Tenggerimyces flavus: one gene and its partner. Each later gene encodes a partner of the first gene's protein in a complex. Links are inferred from orthologs where the notes say so. Each region holds a gene or a part of one and is shown on either strand. Other genes may lie near its edges.

Evidence for each region. The genes of interacting proteins can lie anywhere in the genome.
Region 2: the proteins of dnaG (region 1) and dnaB are in contact, whole or in part, in a crystal structure (PDB 2R6A), measured with the Geobacillus stearothermophilus proteins. The link is inferred for Tenggerimyces flavus from one-to-one orthologs. Residues at the interface, in WP_049624496.1 of Geobacillus stearothermophilus: Lys456, Leu457, Leu458, Pro459, Ala460, Asn463, Ala464, Leu467, Leu535, Leu536, Ile537, Ala538, Gln544, Glu545, Asp548, Tyr549, His552; in WP_033016901.1 of Geobacillus stearothermophilus: Ser13, Glu15, Ala16, Gln18, Glu91, Leu92, Asp94, Ala95, Val96, Pro97, Thr98, Ala99, Ala100, Asn101, Tyr104, Tyr105, Ile108.

The regions. Positions count from the first base shown.
Region 1 is NZ_JAFBCM010000001.1:6,135,868-6,141,231, forward strand. The notes cover bases 1,540-4,425. They hold dnaG (DNA primase), read right to left. Parts: upstream 4,000-4,425; coding sequence 2,080-3,999; downstream 1,540-2,079. Other genes in these bases: JOD67_RS28880 (VOC family protein), read right to left, coding at 1,735-2,058; JOD67_RS28890 (alpha/beta hydrolase), read right to left, coding at 4,071-4,425. Also shown: JOD67_RS28875 (AAA family ATPase), read left to right, coding at 1-1,529; more of JOD67_RS28890, read right to left, coding at 4,426-5,364. UniProt on the Escherichia coli protein: RNA polymerase that catalyzes the synthesis of short RNA molecules used as primers for DNA polymerase during DNA replication.
Region 2 is NZ_JAFBCM010000001.1:1,005,073-1,010,502, reverse strand. Bases 1,141-4,092 are described here. They hold dnaB (replicative DNA helicase), read right to left. Parts: upstream 3,322-4,092; coding sequence 1,960-3,321; downstream 1,141-1,959. Other genes in these bases: JOD67_RS04795 (alpha/beta fold hydrolase), read left to right, coding at 3,709-4,092; JOD67_RS04805 (DNA-processing protein DprA), read right to left, coding at 1,141-1,876. In the rest of the region: JOD67_RS04810 (MATE family efflux transporter), read right to left, coding at 1-941; more of JOD67_RS04805, read right to left, coding at 1,076-1,140; more of JOD67_RS04795, read left to right, coding at 4,093-4,491; JOD67_RS04790 (glyoxalase superfamily protein), read left to right, coding at 4,502-4,879; JOD67_RS04785 (FAD-dependent oxidoreductase), read left to right, coding at 4,934-5,430. UniProt on the Escherichia coli protein: The main replicative DNA helicase, it participates in initiation and elongation during chromosome replication. Travels ahead of the DNA replisome, separating dsDNA into templates for DNA synthesis.

The sequences.
Region 1 (5,364 bases):
CGGCGAAGCTCGCGGGAAAGACCGTGGGCGCCGCGAAGCTCGACGCCATGCTTGCCGAGGCGTTCGGGGCATCGGCCGACTTCCTCGCGAGGACCACGACCGCACCAAGCAGCGCCGTCTACGACCAGAAGCAGAGCGCGTTCGCCCTCCGTGACCACCTGGGCCGGGTGCTCGGAGTCGACGACCTGATCGACGTCGCGGACCGGATGCGGCAGCTACACGACCAGTACGAAGCCGAGGCGAAGAGTTTCCGCACCGCTTCACGGCGTGCCACGGCAGACCTTGCTGACCTGACGGACCAGCTCGACGACGCCCACGAACGACTCGCGGCGCTGAACGACCAGCGGGCCACGTTGCGCGACGAGCTCGACACCGCCGAGGACCAGCTGCGACAGGCGCGCCGTGACGTCGAGGCGGGCAAGCGCGCCGCGGCGGCACACGCCGCTTTCCAGGATGCTCACGCCATCGCGCGGGACGCCCTGCCCACCGACCGGAAAGTACGCCGCGTGCGGACGATCGACAACCTGGTCCGAACCCTGGAGGACGCCGAGCGGTCCGCCCTGGCCTCGGTCGACGAGCTTCGCCAGACCCTCGCCGTCGTCGCCGGACGCCGCGAGGCGATCACGAGCGCGGCGGCTGAGCTCGACGAGGCGTCCGGGACCTGCCCAGTCTGCCGACGTCCGCTGAGCGAGGAGGACGTCGAGCACGCTCGGCAAGGTCACGACTCGGACCTGGCAGCACTGGAGTCCGGTCGCGTCACCGGGCAGGCGGAGCTCGCGCAGGCGAGCCAACACCTCGTCGCCGTACGTCGGGCCCTGCGGAAGGCGCTCGCGGTCCCGTCACCCGTCGACTCGCCAGCCGCGGAGAGTACCGACGTGGACGCCGCACGCGCCGCCGTCGAGGCGGTGCGCGCGCGTCACGACGACGTCTCCGAGCACGTGGCAACCGCCCGGGCCGCGCGGGCAGCGCTGGAGACGCAGATCGCCACCGAGCAGGCGGCCGCGACGGAGCGGGAGGAGTCCCTGCTGGCACACCGTCGGGCGGCGGTGACGCGTACCGCCGCCCTCGTTGCCCGACAGACCGCGGACCAGCTGCTGACGGAGCGCATCGACCCGCTGGCCGCCGAGGTCCGCGCCCGCTGGAAGCGCGTGTTCGGCGACCGCGGCGCACTCCAGCTCCGCGCCGACGGCCGGTTGACCCTGCGGCGCGGGGTCGACGACATCCCGTTCGAGTACCTCTCCAGCGGCGAGAAGGTCGTCGCGCTCCTCGCCGTCCGACTGCTCGTGCTCGGGTCGTCGACGCGGTCGTCGTTCCTCTGGCTCGACGAGCCGTTGGAACATCTCGACCCCCGCAACCGCCGACTCGCCGCGTCGCTGATGTCGGCCGCCGGCGCGCAGGTGAGACAGGTCCTCGTCACCACCTACGAGGAGGATCTGGCGAGGCGACTCGCCCGCCGCGGACAGGCCTCCCTGCTGCGGGTGCGCTCGGCCGACGCGGCATGGCCGCCTGGGTCCGACCTGCCGTCTTAGCCTCGATCCTTCGTCCGGCGGTGGGTTCGCCCGGCCCTGCCCTGCGCGGGGCCAATGATCATGTAAACATGATCAGCGGCCCCATTACGTGGGGTAGACGCCAGGTAGAGCGGCCACTGGCCGCGTAAGGCGACCACGACGCCTCACCCAACGGAGCGCCTTCTTCACGAGCCAAAGTCGCCCACAAACGATGAAGTCCCGAGGCTTAGTCCCCGATGATGCAGAACAGGTTGCCCTCGGTGTCGGCGAGTACGACGAAGTCGGCGCCCTCCGGGTAGACCCAGTCGGGCTTGGTCGCGCCGAGCGCGAGCAGCCGTTCGACCTCGGCCTGCGCCTGGCCGGGCTCGGCCCACAGGTCGAGGTGACTGCGGTCGGTCTCGTCCACATGCACCCGCGTGCCCTTGCCGGACGGGTCGAAGAGGAAGTCCTGGTTGTGCTCGTCATGCTCATAACCGAGCGCCTTGGCCCAGAACTCGGCACCGCGGTGTCGATCGGCGACGTTGACGATGATCGCTCCGATTTTCAGCATCGCCGCATCATCGCAGGTCGACTACGCCAAGCCCCCGGCCGCGCGAGCCCGAAGGTCTTGGCGCAGCTTCTCCAGCCCGACCAGCTCGCCGAACATCCGGTTGTACGTCTCGGTCTGCTCGACCGGGTTGGTCCGCTGCAGCCGGGACTTCAGGTCGTTGACCTTCCGCCCGATAGACAGCTCCTGCACGCGGGCGACGAGCGCGCCGGCGTACTTCGGGCCGGGCTCGCCCGTCGAGCGCACCGGCTCGACCGCGAGCGCGGAGACGAGCGAACGGACGGCGTCGTCGGTGGCCTTGTCCTGCACGTTCGACACCCACACGTCGCTGCCGACCGCGGTGCCTGCTCCCCCGGCCGCGCCGATCGCCTGCCGGATCGCGACGTACGCCGGGTGGGTGAAGTCGGTGTCCTCGAGCACGTCGAACTCCGGTCCGACGGCGGTCGGCATCTGGATCGCGCACTTGAGCAGCTCGCGCTCGGAGGAGATGCGCGGGTCGTTCGGGTGCGGCATCGGGATCGTCGCCACCGCGACCGGGGCGCCGGCCGTTGCCGGCGCCACGGGGCGCTGGCCCGCGCGGTTGCCGCGGCCCTGCTGCCCCTGACGTCGCGGGTCGGCGGCCCGGCCGACCTCGGCGCGGACCTCCTCCATGTCCATGCCGAGCATGCCGGTGAGCTCGCGGCTGAACGCGGCGACCTTCGCCTTGTCGCGGATCGAGGCGACCAGCGGCGCGGCGGCGCGCAGCGCGTCGACGCGGCCGTCGGCCCGGTCGAGGTCGTAGCGGCGCAGGACGTTCGTCAGCACGAACCGGTAGAGCGGCACTCGTCGCGCGACCAGGTCACGGACCGCGGCGTCGCCCTTCGCCAGGCGCAGGTCGCACGGGTCGAGGCCGTCCGGCTCGATCGCGACGTACGTCTGGGCGACGAACTGCTGGTCGCCCTCGAACGCCCGCAGCGCCGCCCGTTGCCCGGCCTCGTCGCCGTCGAAGGTGAAGATGACCTCGCCGCGGAACTCGTCGTGGTCGAGCATCAGCCGGCGCATCACCCGGGCGTGGTCCTCGCCGAACGCGGTGCCGCAGGTCGCGACCGCCGTGGGCACGCCGGCGAGGTGGCAGGCCATCACGTCGGTGTAGCCCTCGACGACCACCGCCTGTGCGCGCTTGGCGATCTCGCGGCGGGCCAGGTCGACGCCGTACAGCAGCTGGCTCTTGTGGTAGATCGCGGTCTCGGGCGTGTTGAGGTACTTCGCCTCGACCCGGTCGTCGTCGAACAGCCTCCGCGCGCCGAAGCCCACGACGTCGCCGGACAGCTCGCGGATCGGCCAGAGCAGCCGGCCGCGGAACCGGTCGTACGGGCCGCGCGCGCTGGTCGCGACGAGGCCGGACGCCTGCAGCTCCTCGTCGTTGAACCCCTTGCCGCGCAGGTGGTCGAGCAACGCGGAGTTGCCGCGCGGCGCGAAGCCAACACTGAACTGCTCGGCCGCCGCCTTGTCGAAGCCGCGGCTGGACAGGAAGTCGCGGCCCTTGGCGGCGTCGCCCGCGGCGAGCAGCTGCTCCTGGTAGAACTCGGCGGCGATCCGGTGCGCCTCGACCAGCCGCGCCCGCGTGTTGTGATCGCGCCGCTCCGGCCGCGCGCCGCCGTCCTCGTACCGCAGCTGGACGCCGGCCTTCAGCGCGAGCCGTTCGACCGCTTCGGCGAACCCGATGCCCTCGATCTTCTGCAGGAACGAGATGACGTCGCCGCCCTCCCCGCAGCCGAAGCAGTGCCAGAACCCGACGTGCGGACGCACGTTGAACGACGGCGACTTCTCGTCGTGGAACGGGCACAGCCCCTTCATCGACCCGACGCCGGCCTGCTTGAGCGTGACGTACTGCGAGACGACCTCGTCGATCCGGGAGCGCTCGCGGACGAGCGCGATGTCCTCGTCCCGGATCCGACCTGCCATGAGTGTGGAGTCTACGACCGCGCCCCACCCGACTCACCGGCAGCGCTCGGACCTGTGGACGAAGGGTGCCTTCAGTGGACGAAGCCGCGCTGCAGCTGACGCAGAGCCTCCCGCCGCTCGGCCTGGTCCTGGCTCGACGCACCGAACAACCCGCCGTCTTTCGGGCAGTGCAACCCAGCCCGCGGGCGCTTGCCGGTCACCAGGTACGTCGTCACGGTGTTGTTCGCGCACGCGTTCTCGCCGAACAGGTAGACACCGTGCCCGCCCTGGTCCACCGTCACCAGCCGAGCCTGCCGACCGAAGGCTCGTTTCATCTCCAGCGTTCCCACCAACGGCGTCGCGGGGTCGCGGAGGTTCTCCACCAGCAGCATCCGGTCAGCAGCCTTGCCGTTCACGCGGACCGGCGGCTCGTACCGTTCCACCGGCCAGAACGCGCAGGCCCAGATGTTCGCCGCGGCCGGACCGAAGGCCGGACGCGCCAGGCGCTCGCGCTCCACCACCCGCTGGTACGTCGACACCGACTCCGGCCAGTCGCTGTCGTTGCAGACGACCAGCAACTGGCTCGAGACGTAGTTCTCCAGCGGGTCGATGGCAGCGGCGACCGATGCGGCGGCCGCGGCCGAAGGCGCACGGAGCAGCTGCTGCCACGCCTGCGCCATCGTCGGGAAGCTCGCGTCGTTGTAGAGCCAACTGAACGTCGCCGCACGGAACAGCGCCCCGTCCACACCCTGGATCGGCGTCTGGTCCAGCCGCGCGGCGAGCGAGAAGTACGTCCGGCGCACCTGCCCAGGCGTCGCGCCGAGCTCGTACGTCGCGTCCCGTGCCGCGGCCCACTTCGCGAAATCGGGGAACCGGATGTCGAAGCCGGTCGCGAACCACCGCGACCCCTGGTAGTCCAGCCCAGCCGGCCCGGTCACCGAGTCCAGCACGACCCGGTCGACGCGCGACGGGAACATCGACGCGTACGCGGCGCCCAGGTAGGACCCGTACGACACCCCGAAGTAGGAGATCTTCGACTCGCCGAGCGCGACCCGGATCCGGTCCATGTCGCGCGCCGTGTTCGACGTGTTGACGAACGGCAGCAGCGCACCCGTCGAGGATGCCGCGCACTGCGCGGGCAGCGGCTTCAGCGCCTCGGCGTGGGCGGCTACGTCGGCAGGGTTCCGCGCGTACGGCGGCACGTTCGACTGGACCTCCGCCGGCGGGATGTCGCAGGTGACCGGCGTGCTCTCCCCCGTACCCCGCGGGTCGAAGCCGATCAGGTCGTAGGTGTCCATCACGCTGACCGGCAGCCCGAGGCTCACCAGGTCCAGCGGCATCGTCTGCCCCGGCCCGCCGGGACCACCCGGGTTGACCAGCAGCACG
Region 2 (5,430 bases), 5.1 Mb from region 1 along the record:
ATCATGCGCCTGGTGGCCGCCCTCGTTCCCTCGACGTCGCCGGCGCCGAGGTACCGCCCGACGATGGCCTGCCCGGCGATCGCGACGGCATCGAGGGCGAGCGCGAGGGCGTTCCAGATCGTGAAGACGACCTGATGCGCGGCCAGCGGCGCGTCCCCGAACGACGTCGCCACGACGGTGGCGAGGAGGATGCCGACCCTGAGCGCGGCGGTGCGGACGATCAGCGGGACGCCCGCGCCGGCGGCGGACTTGATGCCGGCCCAGTCCGGTCTGACGTGCGCGCCATGCTTCTTGGCGCCCCTCAGCACGACGACGATCAGCGCCGCGGCGCCCGCGTACTGGGCGATGACCGTCCCCCACGCGCTCCCGGCGATGCCCCAGTGCAGGCCGTAGACGAGCGCGAGGTTGAGCACGATGTTCGCGAGGTAGGAGCCGACCGCGACGACGAGCGGAGTCTTCGTGTCCTGCAGGCCGCGGAGCACGCCCGTCCCAGCAAAGACCGCCAGCATCGCCGGCGTCCCCAGCGCAGCGATGCGCAGATAGATCGTCGCCTGCTCAGCTACGGCGTCGGAGGGGTTGAAGAGCTGCACCAGCGGCTCAGCGAAGATCGCCCCGGCTGCCGCGAGCGCTATGCCGACGCCCAGTGCGAGCCAGATCCCGTCGATCCCGTACTGGATCGCCTTCTTCGTGTCACCCGCGCCCAGCTGCCGCGCCACCGCCGCCGTGGTGGCGTACGCGAGGAAGATGCAAAGACTGACCCCCGTCTGCAATACCGTCCCCGCCAACCCGAGCCCCGCGAGCTGCGGCGTGCCCAGGTGGCCGACGACCGCGGAGTCGGTGAGCAGGAACATCGGCTCGGCCACCAACGCGAAGAACGCGGGTACGGCGAGCCGCCAAATCTCCTTGTCATGCGGATCCCGCAACCGCCGTGTCAGGGTCACTAGCCCATTGTGCCCCTTAACCCTCAGCGCGGCCCATCAGTTCCGAACTCGGCCAACCATGCCCGAGCAGCGCTGGCGAGAGGATCGCCGAAGGTCGTGGGGGCCCGCCATTTGCTTGATCCGACTGACAAACGTCAGGCAAAAGTGCGCTCTGCTGCGGCTCGTCCCTCCGCGATGGCGGCAAGCGTCTCGTCAACGCTGGAGGCGATGTGGACTCCTGCGCGGCGGGTGAGGGATTTGGCCCAGGCGGCTGAGCGCAGGACGAGGGTCGTCAGGATCAGCGGGCGGCTTTGGTCCAAGGCGTGGCGGGCCAACGTTCGGGTGCTGCTGGACTCGCCCGCCTCGGCGATCACGCAGGCGTCGGCGTAGCCGCACAGTACGGCGTTGCGGGTTACGAAGTTGTGTTCGCGCGGCGGGGTGTCTGGCCAGAACTGCGAGAGCAACAGTCCGCGGCGGGCGATTTCGGATTGGAGGTCGCGGTTGCTCGGCGGGTAGCAGCGGCCCACGCCGGTGCCCAGCACGGCGACTGTACGGCCGCCCGAGGCCAGGGCTGCGGCGTGCGCTGCGGTGTCGATGCCCGCCGCCAGGCCGGACACCACTGTCACGCCCAGGCCCACCAACGCCGTCGCAAGATCGGCGGCGAAGGACAGGCCCAACGAAGACGCATGTCGCGCACCCACGACGGCCACCGCGTGGTCGTCGGGCCGGACGATCCCGCGCGTGAACAGCACCGGCGGCAGCGACGGGACGTCGCGCAGCCGGTCCGGGTAGCTGTCGTCGAGCACCGTGTGCACCCCGAGACCCGCACACCGCCACGCTGCGAGGTCGCGGGCCGCCGCGGAGAGGTCGCCCGCAGAGTACGGGCGCGCCCGCTGCGACGCGATCAGCGCGACACGCTCCCCGTCGAAGCCGGAGGCGCCGACCCCCAAGCCCACACCCCGGCTCAGAACGGCCCGGGAGTACCGAGACCGACCGTGGCTCGCGTGAACGGGGATTGTGCGCACTTCGTTCCTCCGAGCTACCCCTGCGCCATGTCGACGAACCGCTGGTAGTGACCTTGGAACGCGACGGTGATGTTGGCGGTGGGGCCGTTACGGTGTTTGGCGACGATGAAGTCGGCCTCGCCAGGCCGGGTGGACTCCCGTTCGTACGCGTCTTCACGGTGCAGCAGGATCACCATGTCGGCGTCCTGCTCGATCGATCCGGACTCACGCAGGTCGGACAGCATCGGGCGCTTGTCCGTACGTTGCTCCGGACCACGGTTGAGCTGCGAGAGCGCCACGATCGGCACCTCGAGCTCCTTGGCCAACAGCTTCAGGTTTCGGGAGAACTCGGCGACCTCGACCTGCCTGCTCTCGACCCGTTTTCCGGAGGTCATCAACTGCAGGTAGTCGAGAATGATGAGCCGCAGCTCGTTGCGCTGCCGAAGCCGCCGTGCCTTCGCCCGGATCTCCATCAGCGTCATGTTCGGCGAGTCGTCGATGTACAGCGGCGCGCTCGACACCTCACCCATCCGGCGCGCGAGCCGGGCCCAGTCGTCGTCGCTCATCGTGCCCTGCCGCATGTGCCCGAGCGGCACCCGCGCCTCGGCCGACAGCAGGCGCATCGTGATCTCGGTGCGGTTCATCTCCAGCGAGAAGATCACCGAGGCGAGACCGTTCGCGATCGACGCCGCGCGGGCAAAGTTCAGCGCCAGGATCGACTTGCCGACACCGGGACGGGCGGCGACGATGATCAGCTGCCCGGGGTGCAGGCCGTTGGTCAGCCCGTCGAGGTCGGTGAACCCGGTCGGTACGCCGACCATCTGTCCGCCGCGCGAACCGATCGCCTCGATCTCGTCCAACGTCGGCTCGAGGATCGCCGACAGCGGCGCGTAGTCCTCGGTGCCGCGCTTGTCGGCGACCTGGTACACCTCGGCCTGCGCGCGGTCGACGATGTCCTCGACCTCGCCGTCGCCGGCATAGCCGAGCTGGGTGATCTTGGTGCCGGCGTCGACCAGCCGGCGCAGGATCCCCTTCTCCCGCACGATCGCCGCGTAGTAGCCGGCGTTGGCGGCCGATGGCACCGAGGCGATCAGCGTGTGAACGTACGGCGCACCGCCCACGCGGTTGAGCTCGCCCTTGCGCTGCAACTCGGCCGCGACCGTGACGGCGTCGGCCGGCTCGCCGCGGCCGTAGAGGTCGAGCACGACGTCGTACACGGTCTCGTGCGCCGGCCGGTAGAAGTCCGGTCCGCGCAGCACCTCGACGACGTCGGCGATCGCGTCCTTCGACAGCAACATGCTGCCGAGGACACACTGCTCCGCGGCGAGGTCTTGCGGAGGCAGCCGGTCGGGTGGGCCCTCGACCGGGTGCAACCCCGGAAACTCGGCAACGCTCACCGCTTGCGGACCCCCTGCCCTACCTCTGGCGACTGCTTGACCCGTGACGAACGCATGTTCGATTTTCTACCGTACGGGACCGACAAGTCGATTCCGTACGGCTGCGCGCGGACCTGCCTAGCTCGCCCCCGGGTAGCGCTGACCGTACGCGGCCGGGAGGGCTGGGAGAAGCTCGCCATGCACAGGGCCTGTGGGCGAGTTGTCGATCACTGGGGACAACCGTGCGCAACGGTGTGCACAGCCTGGGGACCGGCCTGTGGATGAACGCCAGATTCTGTGGTGATCACGCCTCTTTCCTGCGGTTTCAGCGTCCACGGCCTGTGGACGAAAAGTCTTGGACGGTGAATCTTGGTAGCTTCCCCGCACCGACGACTGAAGGGGAGGCAGATGGGTACGTACGTTCAGCTCGGCCCGGTGCGAACGTGGTACGACGAGCACGGCTCGGGCGAGCCGCTGGTGCTGCTGCACGGCGGCATGGTGGACGCGCGCTGGTTCGAACCGAACCTCGGCCCGCTGGCCGAGCGCTTCCACGTCTACACCCCGGATCTTCGCGGGCACGGCCACACGCCGGACCCCGAGGGCCCATACACGTTCCAGGCGATGACCGACGACGCGATCGCGTTCCTCGAGACGGTGATCGGCCGGCCAGCGCACCTGCTCGGGCACAGCGTGGGCGCGTTCGTGCTCATGCAGGTCGCGATGCAGCGGCCCGATCTGGTCGATCGGCTGGTCCTGATCAGCGGCGGGTTCAGCAAGGACGGCGACGCGGTGCAGGGCGGGGACGACGACTGGGACATCGACGCGATGCAACAGTTCCTCGGCCCGGCGTACGCCGAGGTCTCACCCGACGGCGCGGACCACTTCCGCGTGCTCGCGGCGAAGATCGGCGACCTGAGCAAGCGCGAGCCGTACCTCGAGGCCTCCGAGCTCGGCGCGATCCAGGCGCGGACGCTGGTGATGTTCGCCGACGACGACCTGTCGACGCTGAAGCACGTGGCCGACATGTACGACGCGATCCCGAACGCCGAGCTGGCGATCGTTCCTGGCACGTCGCACTTCCTGACCCAGGAGAAGCCGGAGCTCGTGAACAGGATCGTGCTCGACTTCCTCACCCAGGACCCCGTCCCCACCGTCGCCCCGATCCGGCGCGCGCCGGCTCAGCAGAGTTAGAGGAGTAACCATGGGTATCGACTTCAAGCTGGAACTGGTCGCTGTGCCGGTCTCGGACGTGGACCGAGCGAAGGCGTTCTACGTCGAGCAGGCGGGGTTCAACCTCGATCACGACCACAAGGTCAGCGACGAGGTGCGGTTCGTGCAGCTGACGCCGCAGGGATCGGGGTGCTCGATCGCGATCGGCCTCGGGGTGACCGAGGCCGCGCCCGGGTCCGTGCAGGGGCTGCAGCTCGTCGTGAACGACATCGAGACGGCGCACAAGGAGCTGACCGAACGAGGCTGCCCGGTCACCGACGTCCAGGACTTCCCGTGGGGACGGTTCGTGTTCTTCGCCGACCCCGATGGCAACAAGTGGGCGGTGCAGCAGATCGTCTACCCGGGTTAGCACAGGCAGAAATCTCCAAGCTGCGCGCGCGGCGCCGGCCGTACGGTCTCGGGCATGAGTAGTCCCGAGGTGACCGTGGTCGGCGCCGGCGTGATGGGCCTGACCACCGCGATCCGGCTCCAGGAGGCCGGCGCTTCCGTGCGCATCCTGACCGCGGAGCTGACCGCTTCGACCACGTCCGCGGCGGCGACCGGCATGTGCGGGCCGGTGTTCGCCGGCCCGAACGCTGAGTGGGAGCTGGCGACCGTCGCCGAGCTGCGGCGGCTCGAGCCGTCCCATGGCTGGGTACGGATGGAGACGGGCCTCGGCGCGGCGACCTCTTCGATCGGCGGGGCGCCACCGTTCGCGGACGAGTCGATGTACGTCCGCGAGGCGACGGCGTCGGAGGTGCCACCCGGCTATGCGAGCGGAACGTGGATGCGCGTGCCGCTGGTCGACCTGCCGCCCTATCTCGACTACCTCGTCGGTCGTTTCGTCAACGGTGGCGGCACGATCGAGCAGCGCGTGGTCGAGTCGCTGGCCGGGTTGGACGCCGAACTCGTCGCGAACTG